Regions from separate parts of the Pseudomonas sp. EA_35y_Pfl2_R111 genome, predicted to be linked through region 1. Evidence: predicted binding sites of a transcription regulator. Region 1 holds the regulator's gene; each other region holds the start of a gene.
What was found. The regulator FliA, encoded in region 1, starts transcription of late flagellar genes. The targets are predictions, from matches to a motif close to CTAAAGTTTNNNNNNNNNNNGCCGNTAA.
Positions count from the first base shown of each region.

Region 2: AACY25_RS02385 (flagellin) is a predicted target of FliA. The motif match lies at 4,044-4,071, and genes of this name have one in related genera.
Region 3: AACY25_RS09295 (methyl-accepting chemotaxis protein) is a predicted target of FliA. The motif match lies at 986-1,013, and genes of this name have one in related genera.
Region 4: AACY25_RS14995 (flagellin N-terminal helical domain-containing protein) is a predicted target of FliA. The motif match lies at 3,123-3,150, and genes of this name have one in related genera.

Region 1 is NZ_CAXAOM010000002.1:838,343-843,680, forward strand. It holds gene AACY25_RS12530 (chemotaxis protein CheA) at 1-933, opposite strand, end outside; gene AACY25_RS12535 (protein phosphatase CheZ) at 945-1,733, opposite strand; gene AACY25_RS12540 (chemotaxis response regulator CheY) at 1,753-2,127, opposite strand; gene fliA (RNA polymerase sigma factor FliA) at 2,225-2,971, opposite strand; gene fleN (flagellar synthesis regulator FleN) at 2,968-3,798, opposite strand; gene flhF (flagellar biosynthesis protein FlhF) at 3,876-5,177, opposite strand; gene flhA (flagellar biosynthesis protein FlhA) at 5,193-5,338, opposite strand, start outside.
Region 2 is NZ_CAXAOM010000001.1:454,863-460,200, reverse strand. It holds gene AACY25_RS02405 (class I SAM-dependent methyltransferase) at 1-14, shown strand, start outside; gene AACY25_RS02400 (NAD-dependent epimerase/dehydratase family protein) at 16-915, shown strand; gene AACY25_RS02395 (cephalosporin hydroxylase family protein) at 936-1,703, shown strand; gene AACY25_RS02390 (flagellin) at 2,158-3,765, shown strand; gene AACY25_RS02385 (flagellin) at 4,166-5,338, shown strand, end outside.
Region 3 is NZ_CAXAOM010000002.1:150,843-156,180, forward strand. It holds gene AACY25_RS09295 (methyl-accepting chemotaxis protein) at 1-934, opposite strand, end outside; gene AACY25_RS09300 (Na+/H+ antiporter family protein) at 1,054-2,373, opposite strand; partial or broken gene AACY25_RS20965 (PDC sensor domain-containing protein) at 2,872-3,939, shown strand; partial or broken gene AACY25_RS20970 (methyl-accepting chemotaxis protein) at 4,285-4,797, shown strand; gene AACY25_RS09310 (NADPH-dependent FMN reductase) at 4,914-5,338, shown strand, end outside.
Region 4 is NZ_CAXAOM010000003.1:433,054-438,391, reverse strand. It holds gene AACY25_RS15005 (M48 family metallopeptidase) at 1-882, opposite strand, end outside; gene AACY25_RS15000 (LemA family protein) at 900-1,496, opposite strand; gene AACY25_RS14995 (flagellin N-terminal helical domain-containing protein) at 1,570-3,057, opposite strand; gene AACY25_RS14990 (TetR/AcrR family transcriptional regulator) at 3,258-3,848, shown strand; gene AACY25_RS14985 (alpha/beta hydrolase family protein) at 3,845-4,723, shown strand; gene AACY25_RS14980 (PaaI family thioesterase) at 4,752-5,159, shown strand.

The DNA.
Region 1 (5,338 bases):
CTTGGCTGGTTCCGCCGGTTTAGCGGCAGGTGCTGGCGCCACGGGCTTGATCGCCTCAGGCTCGACAAATTTGCCTTTGCCGTGCAGCTGATCAAGCAGTGCTTCGAACTCATCGTCGGTGATATCACCGCTCGGCGCGGCAGCTGATTCAGCCTTGGCCGCTGGTGCTGCAGGCGCCGCCACAGCAGGTGGCACAAACTGGCCTTTGCCATGCAACTGATCGAGCAGCGACTCAAACTCATCATCGGTGATTTCATCGCCGGCAGCTGCTGTTGCCACTGGCGCAGCAGCAACAGACGCGGCAGGTGTCGCAGCCACGTCTGGCGCTACGAACTGGCCTTTTCCATGCAGCTGGTCAAGCAGGGACTCGAATTCATCATCGGTAATCTCATCACTGCGGGCAGCGCTGGGAGCTTGCGCCGGAGCCTCATCCAGGGCGCCCAGCAGTTGCTCGAATTCACTGTCAGTGATATCGCCAGTAGGCTGTTCAACCTCGGGGTCAGGCTCAGCGTGCGCTTCAGCAGGCGCAGCCTCCTCAGCACCTGCCGGCTCAGCCAGGCGCGCCAGAGCGGCCAGCAGCTCAGGTGTGGCAGGGGTCAGATCGGTACGCTCACGCACCTCAGTAAACATGCTATTAACGGCATCCAGTGCTTCCAGCACCACATCCATCAACGCGGAGTCGACGCGCCGTTCACCCTTACGCAGGATGTCGAAGACGTTTTCTGCGATATGGCAGCATTCCACCAGCTCATTGAGCTGGAGAAAACCGGCACCACCTTTGACGGTATGAAACCCGCGAAAAATAGCGTTGAGCAGATTCATGTCGTCCGGGCGGCTTTCCAGCTCTACCAGCTGCTCGGACAGTAGTTCAAGAATCTCGCCGGCCTCTACCAGGAAGTCCTGGAGGATTTCTTCATCGGCGCCGAAGCTCATAAGACGTGCTCCTAAAATCCCAGGCTGGAAAGCAGGTCGTCGACATCATCCTGATTGGATGCGACGTCTTCACGCTTATCGGCATGAATCTGCGGACCTTCACCACGGGAAGGCTCTTTTTGTTTTTCTTGTTCGGCGCGGAGCAACTCATGGTTGTGCTCAATGCCAGCGAACTGGTCTACCTGGCTGGCCATCAGCACCAGTTTCAGCAGATTGCTTTCCACTTCGGTCACCAACTGGGTTACGCGCTTGATCACCTGCCCGGTCAGATCCTGATAGTCCTGAGCCAGGAGAATATCGTTGAGGTGACCCGATATCTTGGCGCCGTCACGCTCGCTGCGCGCGAGAAACAACTCAACACGCTTGGCCAATTCACGAAAGCCATCGGCGCTCATCTCGCGGCGCATAAAGCGCCCCCAATCAGCGCTCAAACTCTGCGCCTCATCGCTGAGGTCATTGACCAGTGGTGCGCTCTGCTCGACTAAGTCCATGGTGCGATTGGCCGCTTTCTCGGTCATCGTCACGACGTAATTCAGGCGTTCGGTGGCATCGGTGATTTGCGAGACCTCTGTGGCATGTGGCACACGGGGGTCGAGCTGGAAGTTGACAATGGCGTTGTGCAGCTCACGGGTCAGCTTGCCGACTTCGTGGTACAGGCCACGATCACGCGCTTTATTGAGCTCATGTATTAGCTGTACCGCTTCACCAAAGTTGCCTTGTTCCAGGCTATCTACCAGTTGGCGAGCGTTGTGCTTCAGGGACGACTCAAGATCACCCTGAGCGGAATCGTTATGTTCCATAGCAACCTCATGGCAGACATCAGCCGTTGACGCGTTCGAAGATTTTTTCAATCTTCTCTTTCAGTACCTGGGCAGTGAACGGTTTGACTACATAACCGTTAACCCCAGCCTGGGCTGCTTCGATGATCTGATCGCGCTTAGCTTCAGCGGTTACCATCAGCACCGGCAGGGTTTTCAGGCGCTCATCCGCACGCACGGCGCGCAGCAGGTCGATACCCGTCATGCCGGGCATGTTCCAGTCCGTCACCAAGAAATCGAAACTGCCGCTCTGCAGCATGGGCAGCGCGGTAACGCCATCATCGGCTTCTGCGGTGTTGGTGAACCCCAAGTCACGCAGGAGGTTCTTGATGATCCGTCGCATCGTTGAAAAGTCATCAACGATGAGGATTTTCATGTTCTTGTCCAAGTCGACCTCCGTACAGTCCCAAACGCACCCAGCACCCTGTGTGCGCTTTTAATCGTGAAACCGGCCTAGCATTAGCGAGTACAACTCAATGTGCGCGCCACTCGCCCAAACGAGCGCGTAAACGAGCGGCACACTGACTGTGTAGTTGGCTTACACGTGATTCGCTAACCCCCAACACCTCACCGATCTCTTTAAGATTCAATTCTTCATCGTAATATAGCGCTAACACTAGGCGCTCGCGCTCCGGCAGGTTGGCAATGGCATCTGCCAGGGCCGCCTGAAAGCGTTCATCTTCCAGATCACGAGAAGGTTCGAGGTGGTTGCTGCCAGCGTCTTCACCCAGCCCACCGTGCTCGCCGTCCTGCAACAGGTCGTCGAAACTGAATAGGCGGCTGCCTAAAGTGTCGCCAAGAATGCCGTAGTAATCCTCGAGACTCAATTGGAGTTCGGCCGCAACCTCTTGATCTTTAGCGTCTCTGCCGGTTCTGGCCTCAATTTTTCTAATCGCGTCGCTGACCATACGGCTATTGCGATGCACTGAGCGTGGGGCCCAGTCGCCTTTACGCACCTCATCCAGCATGGAGCCGCGAATGCGAATACCGGCGAAGGTCTCAAAACTGGCGCCTTTACTGGAGTCGTATTTTTTTGACGCTTCGAGCAAGCCGATCATCCCGGCCTGGATCAAGTCGTCGACCTGCACATTGGCCGGCAAGCGCGCCAACAGGTGATAGGCGATGCGTTTGACCAAGGGCGCGTAGCGCTCGATCAATTGATGTTGGGAGTCCTGCGCCTGCGCCTTGCTATACATACGAAGTCCAGAAGCTGCTGTCATATGGCCGTGTCTGCGGTCGGTTGCTGCACCAGACGCTCAACGAAAAACTCCAAATGACCACGCGGATTGGCCGGTAATGGCCAGGCATCGACTTTTTGGGCTATCGCCTTGAACGCCAGCGCGCACTTCGAACGCGGGAAGGCTTCATAAACCGCGCGCTGTTTCTGCACGGCCTTGCGCACTGACTCGTCATAAGGAACTGCACCTACGTACTGCAGGGCAACGTCGAGAAAGCGGTCAGTGACTTTAGTCAGCTTAGCAAAGAGGTTACGACCTTCCTGCGGGCTATGAGCCATGTTGGCCAATACCCGGAAACGGTTCATGCCGTGATCGCGGTTGAGCAGTTTGATCAGCGCATAGGCGTCGGTAATCGACGTTGGCTCATCACACACCACCACCAATACTTCCTGAGCGGCGCGCACGAAGCTGACCACGCCATCACCGATACCCGCGGCGGTGTCGATGATCAGCACATCGAGGTTGTCACTGATATCGCTGAACGCCTGGATCAGCCCAGCATGCTGCATGGGCGACAGCTGCACCATGCTTTGAATGCCAGACGCTGCCGGCACGATACGAACGCCACCGGGGCCCTGAAGCAGCACATCGCGCAGCTCACATTCACCACTGATAACGTCTTCCAGGGTGCGTTTGGCGCTCAGACCAAGCAGCACATCGACGTTGGCCAAGCCCAAGTCGGCGTCCATCAGCATCACCCGGCGGCCAAGGTCAGCCAGGGCCAATGCCAGGTTCACCGACACATTGGTCTTACCGACGCCACCTTTGCCGCCGGTCACCGCAATCACCTGAACGGGATGCATACCCATATTTCTACACACCTTGTCTAACTTCGACTGGAGCCACTTGGCCGGCTAAGCGCGGTTTAGTTCCAACAGCATGGCGCTTAACTGACGCGTCGTGCGGGTTGCTGGTAAAGGCCGGCAAACATCTCCGCCATCGTATCCTCGCTTGGATCTTGATTGGCCTGCAGCCCCACGGCCCGACTAACCAATTGATGACTGCGCGGAACTTGCAAATCATCGGGAATGCGTGGCCCATCAGTAAGATAGGCTACCGGTAGACGCTGGCTAATAGCCAGTCCTAAAACCTCGCCCAGACTCGTCGCCTCATCCGCTTTGGTCAGAATGCAGCCAGACAAGCCGCAGCGCTTATAACTATGGTAGGCGGCTTTCAGCACTTGGCTCTGGCTGGTAGCGGCCATCACCAGATAATTTTTAGCGTTGACACCACGACTGGCCAGCGTTTCCAGTTGCATGCGCAGCGCCGGATCATTGGCTGGTAAGCCGGCAGTATCAATCAGCACCACGCGCTTGCGTGCTAATGGGGCCAGGGCCTGGGTCAATGACTGACCGGGGTCGACCAGGGTTACCGGGACGTTGAGAATGCGCCCTAGGGTCTTGAGTTGCTCTTGGGCACCAATGCGGTAACTGTCCAGGCTGACCAGGGCAATATGCTGCGCGCCGTATTTGAGCACGTAACGCGCGGCCAGCTTGGCCAGGGTGGTGGTCTTGCCCATGCCGGCCGGGCCCACCAAGGCGATCACACCGCCCTCATCCATCGGTTCCTGCTTCGGCGTTTTGATTGCATGAGCCAGGTGCGCGAGCAACATGCGCCACGCCTGACGAGGTTCGGTCACGCCGCTGACACGCTCCAGCAGCGCCTTCGACAATTCGGCCGACAGCCCCATGCGTTGCAGGCGACGCCACAGATTGGCCTGCTGCGGGCGGCGGGTCTGCAATTGGCCCCAGGCAATCGAACCCAGCTGCACTTCAATCAATTCGCGCAGACCGTGCAGTTCAAAACGCATGGCATCCAGCGCGCGCTGATCGGTGGCCGCAGCAGGCGCCGCCTGCGATTTACGCATCACGGCAGCCAAACTGTCGGCCGGCATGCTGTCGGCAGCGCCAAACAGCTGGCGGTCCTTGCCGGCATCTACCTGGGTGCGGGTGGTCAGCTCGGCCTGGGCCGTGGCGATTTTTGCCTGGGTCTTGCGCAACTCGGCTTCCAGCGCCGGGTTGGGCTGGCGAGCCGGTGCAGCAGGCACCTGATAATCCAGCGCGGCGGTCAGTTCGACACCACCGGCGACCCGACGATTGCCAATGATCGAGGCGTCGGCACCCAACTCATCACGCACCAGCTTCATGGCGGTACGCATATCGGCGGCGAAAAAGCGTTTGACCTGCATGGCCTGTAACCTCGGTTAGTTCTGCCCCACCGTCGCAACGATGGTGACCTGCTTGTTATCCGGAATTTCCTGGTATGCCAGTACATGGATACTCGGAACCGCCAGCCGCGCGAATCGCGAGAGCATCGCCCGGACCGGACCGGCCACCAGCAGTATCACTG
Region 2 (5,338 bases), on a different contig from region 1:
TAGGGTTCAGCTGATATGACGCGTGTGCTGGTGACTGGGGCAAGCGGCTTCATTGGCCAGCATGCCGTGCAGCAGCTGCAGCTCAGTGGGTTTGAGGTGCATGCCGTCTATGCACAAACGCGCATCGAGGCACAGGCCTCGGTTACTGAGCATCAGGCCAATCTGCTTGAGCCCGGAGCTGTTGAAAAGCTGATCAACGCCGTACGTCCCGAGCAACTGTTGCACCTAGCCTGGTGCGCCAAGCCTGGGGTGTACTGGACCTCGCCGGAAAACCTGCTGTGGGTGCAGGCAACACTGCGTTTGCTTGAAACGTTTCAGGCTCAGGGCGGCCAGCATGCTGTGCTGGTCGGCAGCTGCGCCGAATATGACTGGCGCTACGGCTATTGTCGGGAAGAGGTGACGCCTTTAATCCCCGCGACTGTTTATGGGCGCTGCAAGAATGCTACCCGCGAGTTGGCGGAGGTGTTCAGCGCGGTGCATGGTCTGCCGATCGCCTGGGCACGTATCTTTCACGCTTACGGCCCGTTCGAGGCTCCAGGGCGTTTGGTTCCGGCAGTGATTAACGCGCTGTTTAACGGCCAGCCGGCACTCTGCTCGCACGGCGAGCAACTGCGTGACCTGTTACATGCGGCGGATATTGGTAGCGCCCTGGTGACCTTGTTGCAACACCAGGCGCAGGGCGCGTTCAATCTTGGCAGCGGCCAGCCGGTGCGCCTGCGTGAGGTGGTTGAGTACCTGGCTACACAGTTGGATGCAATGCACCTGTTACGGATGGGTGCCATTGCAGTGGCCGCCGATGATCCACCGTTGTTGCTGGCGGATAACCAGCGGCTGGTGAGGTTGGGTTGGCAAGCACAGTTTGATCTACAACACGGTTTGGATGACGCTCTGGCCTGGTGGCGTGGGCGTGTTTAATTCTGGCAAAGGAGCAGGGCATGAAACTGACAGTCGATACTGATAACAAAAAGCTGACTCTGGATGACCAGGGCTCCGTGCGTGAGCTGGATCTGTACACGGACGAAGCCTTCGAACTGCTCACCCAGCAATGGGTGACTTTGGGCTGGAACCAGAAGTACCCCTACACCTTCTCCTGGATGGGTCGCCCGGTGATCCAGTTGCCGGAAGATATGCTGCGCATTCAGGAAGTGATCTACAGCATCAAGCCGGACGTGATCATTGAAACCGGCATTGCTCACGGCGGCTCGTTGATTTACTACGCCAGCCTGTTCAAGGCCATGGGCAAGGGCCGCGTGATTGGTGTGGATATCGAGATCCGTCCGCACAACCGCAAAGCCATCGAGGCCCATGAGCTATTTGAATACCTGACCCTGATTGAGGGCAGTTCGGTGGCCGATGATATCGTCGCCCAGGTCAAGTCACTGGTTAAGCCAGGTGAAACGGTACTGGTGATTCTCGACTCCAACCATACCTATGCCCACGTCGCCGAAGAGCTACGCCAGTACTCGCCGCTGGTCACCCCAGGCTCCTACATCGTTTCCACCGACGGCGTTATGCGCGATCTGACCGACGTTCCGCGGGGCAACCCGAACTGGGGCAAGGACAATCCTTCGCAAGCCGCGCTCGATTTCGCCGAAGGCAATCCGCGGTTCGTTATCGAGCAGCCAGCCTGGCCGTTCAATGAAAGCAGCCTCAGCAAAAACATCACCCACTGGCCCAATGCCTGGTTGAAACGCATCGCCTGATTGCACCGACCGCTGTGCGTTTGCCGCAGCGGTCATTCTTATCTACGCGCCTGTGCGGCGCGAGTTCTGTTCCCCTCCCTTACCGGTCTTCGCTCAGCGTCAAGACCGGTACAGCTCCTACCCGACATCCCCCTCTGCACTTCAATCGCTGCTGTGAAGCGGTTATCGCTCCTGTTCGTTATTTGCCAGGTCTCGGCCATCGATGCCGGTGGCTGAGGCGTTTGCCGCAACAGGCAAAGAGAGCGGCAGTGTATTGCCGCTCTGCAGCCGGCAAGCCGTTTTCATAGCGTGTATTGATAATTCAATCGATTGTTTTTTATAGGTTTTTATCTAGTTAGTAAGAATTGGCACGCTAATGGCATTGCTGGCTATGTCACTAGATGTCGGCGCCTGGTGCTGTATCGGTTCAGGCCCAAAGCGCACGTGCAGCAGACATATTCTTTGGAGAAAAACCATGGCACTGACAGTCAACACCAACGTGGCGTCGCTGAATACTCAGCGGAACCTGAATTCATCGTCCAAGGGCTTGGACACGTCCTTGCAACGTCTTTCTACCGGCTTGCGCATCAACAGCGCCAAGGATGATGCGGCCGGTCTGCAAATCTCTAACCGCCTGACCAGCCAAATTCAGGGCCTGGCTGTAGCGGTACGAAACTCCAATGACGGCATCTCTCTGGCGCAGACCGCTGAAGGTGCCTTGCAGCAGTCCACCGGTATTTTGCAGCGTATGCGTGACCTGGCCCTGCAGTCGGCTAACGGCTCCAATGGTGCTAGTGAGCGTGCCGCTCTGCAAGGCGAGGTGTCGCAGCTGCAGCAAGAGCTGAATCGTATTGCCGAAACTACTAGCTTCGGCGGTCGTAAGATTCTTGACGGTTCTTTCGGTTCGCAGAGTTTCCAAGTGGGTGCCAACGCCTTTGAAACCATCAGCGTATCGGTGGGGGCGGCTAATGCTTCGCGCATTGGGGCCAGTCGCTTCAATAGCAGCGTTGCTAGTGATACCGCGGCACAGAGCGGTATTGCAGCAAGCTCAATTACCGGTTTCGCCGACCTTACATCTACCGATGTTGGCTATGCATCTTCGCCTGCGACTTCCGCCGGCCTGACTATTAAGGGCAAATTGGGCGAGGCTTCGATCGGCTTGGTCGACGGTAGTTCTGCGCGTGAATTATCCACCGCGGTTAACCGTGCAACCGACTCTACGGGTGTTAGCTCCAGTGCGCGCACCTCAGTGCGTTTGCAGCAAGATGCCAGTGGCGGCTTTAGCAACACCGATATTTCCGGCACAATCAGCTTTACCCTCTACGGCTCCAACGACAGCAAGGTAGGCGACGGGGTAGCAATCTCCGCTACGATTTCCGATTGGGGAGATCTGTCCGGTCTCGCTGATGCAATCAATAAGGAAACCGGACGTACCGGTATTAGCGCCAAAGTGTTGATCAATGGCTCCTTAGAGATGGTCAACGAACGTGGCGACAATATCGCTATCGACAATTACACCGCAGAGGGCTCTACAGGTAACACCATTGCCGCTGAAATGCAGAATATGGCGTTCAATGGCGATAACAGCATCGATGATGCTGCTGATGCCAGTGATACTGTCGGCGTTGCCGCAACTTTGACTGGTAATGGGACAAACGGTGCAGTTGCGGTTGGCCAAGTGCGTTTCGAGTCGCCGGATGCGTTTAAAGTCGAAAATTTCGACACCATTGATAGTGGTATTCAGTCGGCCGATGTTTACAGCTTGCTGGAGTCGGTCGATCAGGTGGATGTCAGCAGTTATGTGGGGGCGCAGAACGCATTGGGTATCATCAGCGCTGCCATCTCTAATATTGACAGTCAGCGTGCTCAGCTCGGTGCAGTGCAAAACCGCTTCGAGAACACCATCTCCAACCTGCAGAACATTGGGGAGAATGCCTCGGCTGCCCGTAGCCGGATTCGTGATACCGATTACGCTGCTGAAACTTCGGAACTGACCAAGAATCAGATCCTACAGCAAGCCGGTACTGCAATTCTGGCCCAGGCCAACCAGCTGCCTCAGGCCGTGCTCAGCCTGCTTCAGTAGTCGTTACGCCAATACAGGGGGCGAGTGCTCTGCGCTTCCTGTATTGACTTTTCATTGAAAGTTCTGACGTTTACACGACCTGCTTTACCCCTCCGTGCCTTCTTCTATAGGCGCACAGAAAATCCTCAACTATCCACTGACGCTGCCGATAGAAGCTTAGGCAGTGCTTCAGGTCGATCGAAAGTCGAGCGTCAATTTTTCAACATGACTTCCATGACTTGTGTAACTGCCTGATCGGTCAGCAAAAAAAAATCTCAAATTTTTCTTGCTGAAGCTGCCTAAAGTTGCTCCGGGCAGCGCCGATACAAAGATCGAATGCGAACTTAATAGGGTGTCTGAGCAAACAGCCCCGAAGCTCGCGAGCTCAGGCAAACTTAGCGGTCCTTTGGAGGCAAATACCATGGCCCTTACAGTCAACACAAACGTAGCGTCGCTGAACACTCAGCGTAACTTGGGCAGTTCGGCCAAAGGCCTGGATACGTCCCTGCAACGCCTTTCCACTGGCTTCCGTATCAATAGCGCTAAAGACGATGCGGCTGGTCTGCAGATTTCCAACCGTCTGACCAGCCAGATCAACGGCCTTAACGTTGCGGTACGTAACTCCAACGACGGCATCTCCCTGGCGCAAACCGCTGAAGGTGCGTTGCAGCAGTCCACCGGCATTCTGCAGCGTATGCGTGACCTGTCCCTGCAGTCGGCCAACGGCTCTAACGGCGCCAGCGAACGTGCGGCTCTGCAAGGTGAAGTGTCGCAGCTGCAGCAAGAGCTGAACCGTATTGCAGAAACCACCAGCTTCGGTGGCCGTAAGATTCTCGACGGTACCTTTGGTTCGCAAAGCTTCCAGGTCGGCGCTAACGCCTTCGAGACCATCAGTGTTTCGGTCGGCGCGGCTTCTGCTTCGCGCATTGGTGCAAACCGCTTTAACAGCAGTGTATCCAGTGAAACCGATGCGCAAAGCGGTATCGCCGCTAGCGTCGTGACCGGCTTCGCCGACATCACCTCCACCGACGTAGGTTATGCCTCGTCGCCGGCCACCACCGATGGCCTGACCATCAAGGGCAAACTGGGCGAAGCCTCGGTTGCTTTGGTTGATGGCAGCTCGGCGCGTGACCTCTCTAATGCTGTGAATCGTACAGCGGATTCCACTGGTGTAACCTCGACTGCGCGTACATCTGTGCGCTTGCAGCAGGACGCGGATGGCAAGTTTACCAACACCGATACGTCCGGCACCATCAGCTTCAATCTCTATGGTTCCAATAACGCCAAAGAAGGCGACGCTGTGCAGATCTCGGCCAGTATTACTGATTGGGGTGATCTCTCCGGTTTGGCCGATGCGATCAATAAGGAAACTGGCCGTACCGGTATCAGTGCCCGGGTGCTGAACAACGGCGCATTGGAGATGGTGAGCGAGCGTGGCGACAACATCGCGATCGACGAATACACTGCTACTGATTCTTCGGACGCTGCGGTAGCGGCTGAACTCCAGACGCTGTCCTTCAATGGCGACAACGGCATCGACGACTCCGATGATGCTAGTGATACTATCGGTACTGCAGCCGCTATGACCGGTGAC
Region 3 (5,338 bases), 690 kb from region 1:
GCTCCATGGCTTCTTCGGAACGCTGCGTCTGGGCCGATACCTGGCCAACCAGCTCGGTCAGCTGGCCGGTCATGTCGACGATCTGTCGTACTAGGCCGTGGATCTTTTCGACAAAGCGGTTGAACGAGCCCGCCAGTTGCCCAAGCTCATCGTCGCCATTGATTGGCAGGCGGCGCGTCAGGTCACCTTCACCGGCCGCGATGTCATCGAGGTTGTCCTTGATCTGCTGCAGCGGGCGCAGGAAGGTGTTGCTCAGCACCACACCAACGATGCCAAACACCACCAGCAACACGGCAGCAATCACCATGATGCTGGTGATGATGGTGCTGATGCGCTCGTCGATCTCAACCTGTACCTGGGCAATTTGCGCCTCGACACCGTCAAGGTTGATTGCCGTGCCCAAAGCCATATCCCACTTCGGCAGGTAGTAGCTGTAGGCCATTTTCGGTACCAGCACCGCATCATTGCTCGGCAGTGGCGAACTGTAATTAACGTAGTAACTGTTGTTCTTGGCGACATTCACCAGTTCACGATTGATGTACACACCATTCGGATCGCGGCGATCGGCCAGGCTCTTGCCCACATCCACCGGGCTGTCGCCGCGGAACAGGCGCACCACATTGGAGTCGTGGCCGAAGAAGTAACCGTCCTTGCCGAATTTTATTTTCGACAGGATGGCGACGGCTTGTTCGCGGCTGGCCATATCGCCTTGCGCGGCACCGTCATACAGCGACTGCACCGAACCCAGGGCAATTTGTACGTAATGCTGCAGCTCGTTACGGCTCTCCTGCAGCAGGCGCTCGCGGGTTTCGTTGACTTCCTGGGCTGCCAGATTTTGCAGCACCTTGGCGGCGGCGCCACTGAGTACCAGGGCAAACAGCACCACCGGAACCAGCGCCAGAAGCACTACTTTTGCTTTTAATGTAAGACGCATCGGGCAAGTCCTTGCTAAGCGATACAGCGGAATAAAAACGGGGCTACCGGTATATCGGTAGCCCCGCTGAAAGGTTGAGTCACCTAGAGCTGTAGCGCTTCAGACGACCCCTAACCCGATCAAATCACCATAGCTGCTGCCCAACCGAATACCAACAGGGGCAGGTTGTAGTGCAGGAAGGTCGGTACCACGCTGTCCCAGATATGGTTGTGCTGGCCATCGACGTTAAGCCCGGCGGTTGGACCGAGAGTCGAATCGGAGGCTGGCGAGCCGGCATCCCCCAGCGCGCCGGCAGTGCCGACGATGCACAGAATGGCCAGCGGGCTGAAGCCCAGTTGCAGGCCCAGCGGTACAAAGATTGCCGCGATGATCGGCACAGTGGAGAACGATGAGCCAATGCCCATGGTGACCAGTAGACCGACCAGCAGCATCAACAGCGCGCCCAGCGCCTTGTCGTGACCGATCAGCTCGGCGGAGCTGTCAACCAGGCTTTTTACCTCACCGGTAGCTTTCATCACTTCAGCAAAACCGGCGGCGGCGATCATGATAAAGCCGATCATCGCCATCATTTTCATGCCTTCGGTAAACAGGCCATCGGCCTCTTTCCAGCGCACGACGCCGGACACCGAGAAAATGATGAAACCGACCAATGCGCCGATGATCATCGAGTCCAGCCACAGCTGCACGACAAACGCCGCGACGATCGCCACGCCCGCTACCAGCAAGCTCAACGGGTTGTAGGCAACATCCACGCGCTCGGCCTGCTCAATCTTGCTCAGGTCGTACACACGCTTTTTGCGGTAGCTGAACAGCACCGCCACCAGCAAGCCGAACAGCATGCCCAGTGCTGGAATCGCCATAGCCTTGGTCACGTCCAAGCCTTGGGTATCGACGCCGCCGCTGGCGACATTGGCCAACAAAATGTCATTGAGGAAAATCCCGCCAAAACCCACCGGCAAAAACATATAAGGCGTAATCAGGCCGAAGGTCAGCACGCAAGCGATCAGGCGACGGTCGAGCTGCAGCTTACTCAGTACATACAGCAGTGGCGGCACTAGGAGCGGGATAAAGGCGATATGAATCGGCAGGATGTTCTGCGAGGAAATAGCCACCGCCAGCAACAGCGCGATCAGCAGCCACTTTAGCAACCCTGCGCCTTTGGCGTCCTGCTTGCCGACCATTGCCAGCGCCTTGTCCGCCAGGGCGTGGGCCAGGCCGGATTTTGCAATTGCCACGGCAAAGGCACCGAGCAAGGCATAGGACAACGCCACTGTCGCGCCGCCGCCCAGGCCTTTATTGAAAGCCGCCAGCGAGCCTTCGATCCCCAGCCCGCCGAGCAGACCACCGGCCAAGGCGCCGACGATCAAAGCTACCACCACATGCACACGGCACAAGCTGAGAATCAGCATGATCCCCACTGCCGCAACGACTGCGTTCATCGATTTACTCCCGCAATTTAAAGAGGTCCGCGAAGGGTCTCGACCTTCTCTGGATGCTGCGCCGGTTCGGCGAAGGGCGCGTACTCTGCACAATGCTGACTGACCTGTCAAAACACCCGTAATTTATTCTGTACAAGGTGTTGCTAATTTCGATCACCCTGCGACTTTAAGGGCCCTACTGGCCTGCGATTCGCTCTGCTTTACTTAACCTGAAACTTAAAGAAATGCCCCTAAGCGCCGATAGGCGCTCTAAGCCTCAGTCATAAAAAGGTCCTGAAAATGCTGTTCAGCCGACTTTCCATCCAGTTGAAGATCACCCTACTGGCAGGCCTGTGCTTGCTGGCTATTGTTGCCGTGCTGGTTTCGGCCTCGGTCATTCAGGCCTCACGCAGCGCCAGCCTGGTCAAGCAGGCCAGCTCGACCATGCTGCAGGAGTCCGCGCAGTTGCGTATGTCGGCGCGCGGCGAATCTCAGGCGTTGCAGATCCAGCGCTATTTTATGGACGCCTATCAGTACGGGCGCGGTGCGGCCACGCAGGTATTGTTTATTCGTGAACAGGCCGAAAAACGCTTTCTCGATGCCTTTGACCTGCGTGAAGACCTGACTCGTCAGGTACGCAGTGCATTGGAAGCCAACCGCAGTTTGCTGGGCATTTATGTTGCATTCGAACCCAACGCGCTGGACGGCAAGGATGACCTGTTTGCCGATCAGGAAAATCTCGGTAGCAATGACAAAGGTCGTTTTTCTATCTACTGGTCACAGGGCGATGATGGCGAGCTGAGTTCCGAGGCCATGACCGAAGAGAACCTCAACGACACCACTCCGGGTATCAGCGGTGCGCCCTATAACGCCTGGTACAGCTGCCCGTTGCAGCAAAAGAAGGTGTGCCTGCTCGACCCCTATATCGATGATGCCGACGGGGTAAAAACCCTGATGACGAGCATCGCCTTCCCGCTGGAACAAGGCGGCAAAGTGATCGGCGTACTCGGCGTGGATATCAGCCTGACCAGCCTGCAGGAGCTGAGTACCAGCGCACATCAAGGCCTGTTCGACGGCGCTGGTCATGTCAGCATCATCAGCCCGGCGGGCTTGCTCGCCGGCCATAGCCGCGACAGCAGCCTGCTAGGCGGAAAGCTGGAAAAAGCCTACACCGACCAACATCGAGAAATACTCAGTTTGGTTGCAAGCAATCGACCGGAAACTCTGCACCATGAAGGGGCGCTGCAAGTACTGCAGCCGCTGCTGCCTATCCCCGAGTCACAACCCTGGGGCGTGTTAATGGAGGTGCCAGAAAAGGTTCTGCTGGCCCCGGCCGCTCGCCTTGAGGCGCAAATGGATGAAATGGGCACACGCAGCACCGCCGTGTCTTTAGGCCTGGGGTTAGCTGCCGGCGTGGTGGGTATTCTGCTGATCTGGCTAACCGCGCTGGGTGTCACTCGGCCAATTCTCGGTGTAGCGGCGATGCTGAAAAATATCGCCAGCGGCGAAGGCGACCTCACCCGTCGCCTGGAATATGCCAAACAGGATGAACTGGGCGAACTGGCCAGTTGGTTCAATCGCTTCCTCGACAAGCTGCAGCCGATCATCGCTGACGTTAAGCGCAGCGTGCAGGACGCCCGGAGCACGGCCGATCAGTCCGCACTGATCGCCAGCCAAACCAGCAACGGCATGCAGCAGCAATACCGCGAAGTCGATCAGGTCGCCACCGCATTCCAGGAAATGAGCGCCACCGCGCAAGATGTTGCACACAACGCCGCCCAGGCCGCAGAGGCAGCACGCACCGCCGACCAAGCCAGCAGCGAAGGTATGAGCGTAATTGGCAAGACCACTTCAACCATCGAACTGCTGGCCAATGAAATGAACGTGGCCATGCAGGAGGTCGAGGGCCTGGCCAACAGCAGCGAGAAGATCGGTTCGGTACTCGAAGTGATCCGCTCGATCGCCGAACAGACCAATCTGCTCGCCCTCAACGCCGCCATTGAGGCCGCCCGCGCCGGTGAGGCCGGGCGTGGTTTTGCTGTGGTGGCCGATGAAGTGCGCAATCTGGCCAAACGTACTCAGGATTCAGTGGAGGAAATTCGCCAAGTGATCGAAGGCCTGCAAAGCGGCACCAAGGAAGTGGTCAGCACCATGCACAGCAGCCATCGGCAGGCCCAGGGCAGCGTCGAGCAGGTAGAACAGGCTGTGGCCGTGCTGCAACGGATCAGTCAAGCGGTCAGCGTGATTACCGACATGAACCTGCAGATTGCCAGTGCCGCCGAAGAGCAGAGCTCGGTGGCCGAAGAGATCAACCGCAACGTGGCCTCGATCCGCGATGTCACCGAGTCGATTTCTGTACAGGCCGATGAGTCGGCAAAAATCAGCCAAGGTTTGAACAAACTGGCCAATCACCAGCAGAGTCTAATGGACCAGTTCCGCGTTTAATTGTCAGGGGTGGCTCTATCGGACCATCACCCTGGCGGCTGTTTCCTTGTGACGCAGGCTAACGATCGTTAGCCTGCGTTTTTCATTTATGACCCATAAATTATTGAAGGTGCACGATGCTCAATATCGCTCTGGTGGCTGGTTCCAGCCGCAGCAACAGCCAATCGGGCAAGGTCGCCCGCTTCTTGCGTCAGCGCCTGATTCAGTTGGGCCACACCGACGATGCACAGAGCAATGTGATTGACCTGGGCCTTGCGCCCCTGCCGCTGTGGCCCGCCGACGACATCGGCCCTTGGGGGTTGTACAGCAAGCAACTGGCCGCCGCCGATGCCGTGGTGATTATCGCGCCGGAGTGGAATGGCATGGCCTGCCCGGCGATCAAGAACTTCTTTATCTACTCCAGCAAGGCCGAGCTGGCGCACAAGCCAGGGCTGCTAGTGGGAGTATCATCGGGAATTGGCGGGGGTTACCCAATCAGCGAATTGCGCGCTTCCAGCTACAAGAATTGCCGCCTCTGCTACTTGCCTGAGCACCTGATTGT
Region 4 (5,338 bases), on a different contig from region 1:
CTGCAGTTGTGAGCCATACAGGTTGCCGCCGATCTTCTTCAAGGCGCCAGCAATGCTCTCCGGATTACGCGTGTACTGCACCGCCGAAGCGTCGGCGAGAAACTCGCGCTGTCGGCTTACGGCAGCCTTGATCAGGTTGCCGAAAAAAGTCCCGGCATAGCCCAGCACCCACAGCGTAACGCCGATGGCGAGCACAATCGCCACCGAGTTGTCGCGACTGGAACGGCTACCGCGCCCGCTGCTGCGCAGCAAAAAGCCGCCAATCAGCCCCAGCAGCAGAATGCCGTGCAGCACCGAGACCAGGCGCGTATTGAGGCGCATATCGCCGTGGAAGATATGGCTGAACTCATGGGCGATCACGCCCTGCAACTCATCGCGGCTGAGCTGGCAGATCGCCCCACGGGTAATCCCGATCACCGCATCCTGTGGCGTCAGGCCGGCGGCAAAGGCGTTGATCCCGGCATCATCGAGCACATACACCGGCGGCACCGAGGTGCCCGAGGCCAAAGCCATTTCCTCCACCACATTGAGCAGCCGGCGCTCTTCGAGGTTCTGTGGCGACAGGTTGATCAAGCGCCCACCCAAACGCTCGGCAATCGCCTGACCACCACGGCTCAGCTGCAGCTGTTTGTACAGGCTGCCCAACAGCACCACGCCGATCACCGCCAGCGCCACACAACCTACCAGTGGCCAACTGGGCAATACGCTGTTCGGCGCCTCACTGGCCACCCACATCGACGCGTGGCTCTGGCCAAAGAGCTGCCAGACCAACCCCAGCACCAGACTGGTCAGGGTGATCAGACTAAACACCGCCAGCACCATCAGAATCAGCAAACGCCCGCTATTACGCCGGGCGCGATCCTGTTGCTCGAAGAAATTCATCGTGCCGAGCCCTTAACTTAGAACGACACCTTCGGCGCTTCCTGAATCGCTGCGCTGTCGGCGAACTCCAGCAGGCTGGCATTCTGAGCGTGGCCGAAACTAGCGGCCAGCAATACTGGCGGGAACGCCTGTTTGTAGGTGTTGTAGGCCATCACCGCATCGTTGAAGGCCTGACGAGCAAACGCCACCTTATTCTCGGTGCTGCTTAACTCTTCACTGACCTGCTGCATATTCGCCGAGGCCTTGAGGTCCGGGTAGGCCTCAAGCGTGACGTTCAGACGACCCAATGCGCTGTTCAGCAACCCTTCCGCCCCACCCAACTGCGCCATGCTCTGGGCATTGCCAGGCTGCGCCGCAGCGGCTTTGAGCCCAGTGACCGCGTTGTTACGCGCGGCAATCACCGCCTCCAGGGTTTCGCGCTCATGAGCCATATAGCCCTTGGCGGTTTCCACCAGATTGGGGATCAGGTCATAGCGGCGTTTGAGCTGCACCTCGATCTGCGCAAAGGCGTTCTGAAAGCGGTTACGCAGGGTGACCAGCTGGTTGTAGATACTAATCACGTAAAAGATCAGCGCGGCGACAACCGCCAGGAAAATCAGCGTGGAGATGGACATGGGGAAATCCTTATCGCATGCGAAAGAGAAGCAGATGGTAGCGGAAAAGCGTGCGGCAAGAATTACCCCGCCGTCACAAGCCCTGTAACAGCGTCAGAATGGCCTGCGGCCGCTGGTTGGCCTGCGCCAGCATAGCCGTTGCGGCCTGCTGCAGAATTTGTCTGCGCACCAACTCCGAAACCTCAGCGGCGTAGTCGGTATCTCTGATACGGCTTCGTGCTGCACTGAGGTTCTCAGCGCTATTCTCCAGGCTAGCGATGGTGTATTCGAGACGATTCTGTATTGCCCCCAGCTCAGCGCGAGCACCATCGATCAGGCTCAGCGCTCCGTCGATCACACCTATTGCCAGCTGTGCATCGATATCGCTGAGCAAGTCGATATCATTCACGCTCTCCAGAAGGCTGAAGTTTCGCGCCGTACTACCATCGACAGTGACGCCGTCCACCTCGGTACTGAACGCGTTATTGCTGCTCATGCGCACCACGCCAATGGCCCTGGCGGATGAATCATCATCAAGCGTCGCCACAGCACTCGTCAGCTCATCCTCACCGCTGTAATCGAACGCCTGGATCACTGCGGTGCCATTTTCCTCCGACAGAAAATCCTCAAGAACAATGTCGTCGCCCGCCTCACTGACCAACCACAACTTGCCATCTTCAATGCGCGCACTGATGCCTGTTGTGCCTTTTTCAGCATTGATGGCTTCAGCGAGTAAACCCAGATCGCCGTTTTCCAGCTTGCCGCGAATACTTACAGCCTCGGTGTTAGAACCGTATAGTTCAAAACTGTAGGTGTCGTCCTCACTGAAACTCAACTGCACAAGCGTGCGGGCGTCCGCTGTAACGCCGGTGGTTTCGGAACGTTTGTTGATACTGCTGGCTACCGACTTGGCCGACCCCTCGACCGCAAAGCGGGTTGTGGCACGACCATAAACAGTTAATTCGCCACTCACGTCGTTATCAGGAATCGCGCCGTTTTGCGCCAGCAGCCCACCCAACTGATCAGCCGCCAGCACGCCGGTGGTGCCATTGACCAGATCGCGCGAGTTAACCCCAATACGCTTGACTCCAAAATTGCCGAGGCTGACAGCAATCGTTTCAAACGCATTGGCCCCGACCTGTAATGCGCTTGAGCCATAGCTGCCATCCAGCAACTTGCGCCCGGCAAAGCTCGTAGTTTCGGCAATCCGACCCAGCTCCTGCTGCAACTGCAAAACTTCCTGCTGCAGCGCACTGCGCTCATTAATCGAGTTGGAGCCGTTGGCGGCCTGCAGTGCCAAATCGCGCATGCGCTGCAGAATAAGAGTGGATTGTTGCAAAGCCCCCTCGGCGGTCTGGGCCAGGGAGATACCATCATTAGCGTTGCGAACAGCGATCCGCATTCCGCTGATCTCGCTACTCATGCGATTGGCAATCTGCATACCAGCAGCATCATCCTTGGCACTGTTGATGCGATAGCCGGTGGAGAGGCGCTGCATCGACGTTTCCAACGCACGCGTAGTCTCATTCAGGCTGCGCTGAATGCTAAGCGATGAAACGTTGGTGTTAAGCGTCAGCGCCATTTATGGACCCTTTGGCGAATGCAACTCCCTTACCGCCCCCTGCTGGGATTGACGGCCATCTCAACTTAGCGGCGGCGCTGGCGCTTTCTTGAGAGGAGCAACCAAAGTTTTTGTCCGCTTATCGATAATCCTTCATCAACAATTCGAATAGCGGCACAAACTGCTTGGCAAAATAGACCGACCGGTCTATATATTTGCTCATGAAAAAGATCTCGACCCGCGACAAACTGATTCACGCCATGGCCGATGCCTTGCAACGCAAGGGGCTGCATGGCGTTGGCCTGAGTGAGCTGCTGGAAATTGCCGGCGCGCCCAAGGGCAGCCTCTATCACCACTTCCCTGGCGGTAAGAGCGAGCTAGCGGTGGCAGCTATCGACCATATCAGCCAGCATATCGACAGCCTGTTCAGCCAGCTTTTTGCCCAGCAGTCGGACCCGCTCAAGGCGCTGCACAACTGGTTGCAAGGCGCACTGCAACAGTTGGAGAACAGTCAGTTCGAACGTGGCTGCCCGCTAGCCACCGTCGCCTTGGAAAGTGGCCCGGAAGATCTGGAAATTCGCGCCGCCTTGCAGCGCAGTTTTACTGCCGTGCGCCAGGCGCTAAGCGCACAACTGCATGCCTACGGTTACCCCAGCGAGCAGGCGGATAACCTCGCCGCACTGTTTGTCGCGCTGTATGAAGGCGGGCTGCTGCAAGCCCGCGTGGCCGGCAGCAGCGAGCCGCTCAAGCGCGCAGCCACTGCCCTGTTCAACCTGACCCGCGAACAGTTTCCGGGAGGAGTCCGCCCATGAACACCCCAGCCATCCTTAGCGAAAGCGTGCAGCTGCCGGCACTCGACGGTTATCCGCTCACCGCCACGCTGTACCACGCGCCGGAGCCGATCGCGCAGCTAGTGATTGCCGGCGCCACCGGCGTGCCGCAGGGCTTCTATCGACGTTTTGCCGAATACGCCGCGCAACGCGGCTACAGCACCCTGACCCTGGACTACCGCGGTATCGGCCAATCGAAACCCGCCAGCCTGCGCGGCTTTGCCATGGACTATCTGGACTGGGCACACCTCGACCTGGCGGCTGCCGTCGACCAGCACCGTCACCCGCAGCGGCCGCTGTATATGGTCGGCCATTCCTTTGGCGGGCATGCCTTCGGTCTGCTGCCAAACCATGATCAGGTCCAGGGTTTTTACACATTCGGCACTGGTGCCGGCTGGCACGGCTGGATGCCCAAGGCCGAGCAACTGCGCGTGCTGACCATGTGGCGGTTGATCGGCCCACTGCTGACCCGCTACAAGGGCTACCTGGCATGGAGCAAGCTGGGCATGGGCGAGGACCTGCCACTGGGCGTGTACAAACAGTGGAAGCGCTGGTGCAGCTACCCGCGCTACTTCTTCGAAGACCCGCAAATGCCGGAATTGGCGGAGCGCTTTGCTCAGGTCAGCACGCCGATTATCGCCGCCAACGCCCTTGACGATCTGTGGGCCCCGCCTGCCTCGCGCGATGCCTTTATGGCCGCCTACAGCGCCGCGCCTTATCAAGCGCGCACCATTGACTCAACCGCCAGCATCGGCGCCATCGGTCATATGGGCTACTTCCGCCCGGCTGCGCAGTCGCTTTGGGATGAAACGCTGAACTGGTTTGCTGAATTACAGGCGCAGCGCCAGGCCGCCTGAACATCCGATAACAAAGGAGGCTTTGCTGATGAGCATGATTCCCGCAGGCTTTACCCCGCTGTTTAGAAGCAGCCCCTTTCTTGATCTGCTGGGGCCGATCTACAACCAGCGCACAGAGACGGGCCTGGTGATTGGCCTACGTGCCGAGGAAAAACACTGCAATGCCCGCGGCCTGGTGCATGGCGGCGTACTGAGCAGCCTGGCCGACGTCGCCCTGGGTTATAACAGTGCCTTCGCCCACGAGCCGCCCACGCCAATAGTCACCAGCAGCCTGACCATCGACTACGCGGGCACCGCCAAACTCGGCGACTGGATCAGCATTGAAAGCGATGTACAAAAGGTCGGCAAAAGCCTGGCGTTTGCCAATTGCTACTTCATGGTCGAATCCGTACGCATCGCCCGTGCCAGCGCGGTATTTAGCGTAATCACGCGATAGCGTTCGGCACGTCGAGATGGTTGAGCGGTTTGGCGAACGCAAGCCAGAAAAGGTCAGAAGCGCTTTTGCCTGAAAGCCCCAGAGGGGTAAAGCGCATGGAGGCGCTGAGCATAAAAAATCATCTGGAATGATTTTCAACATCGCGCAGCGATGGCCGAAGGGTGGCGGCCATGGATGGC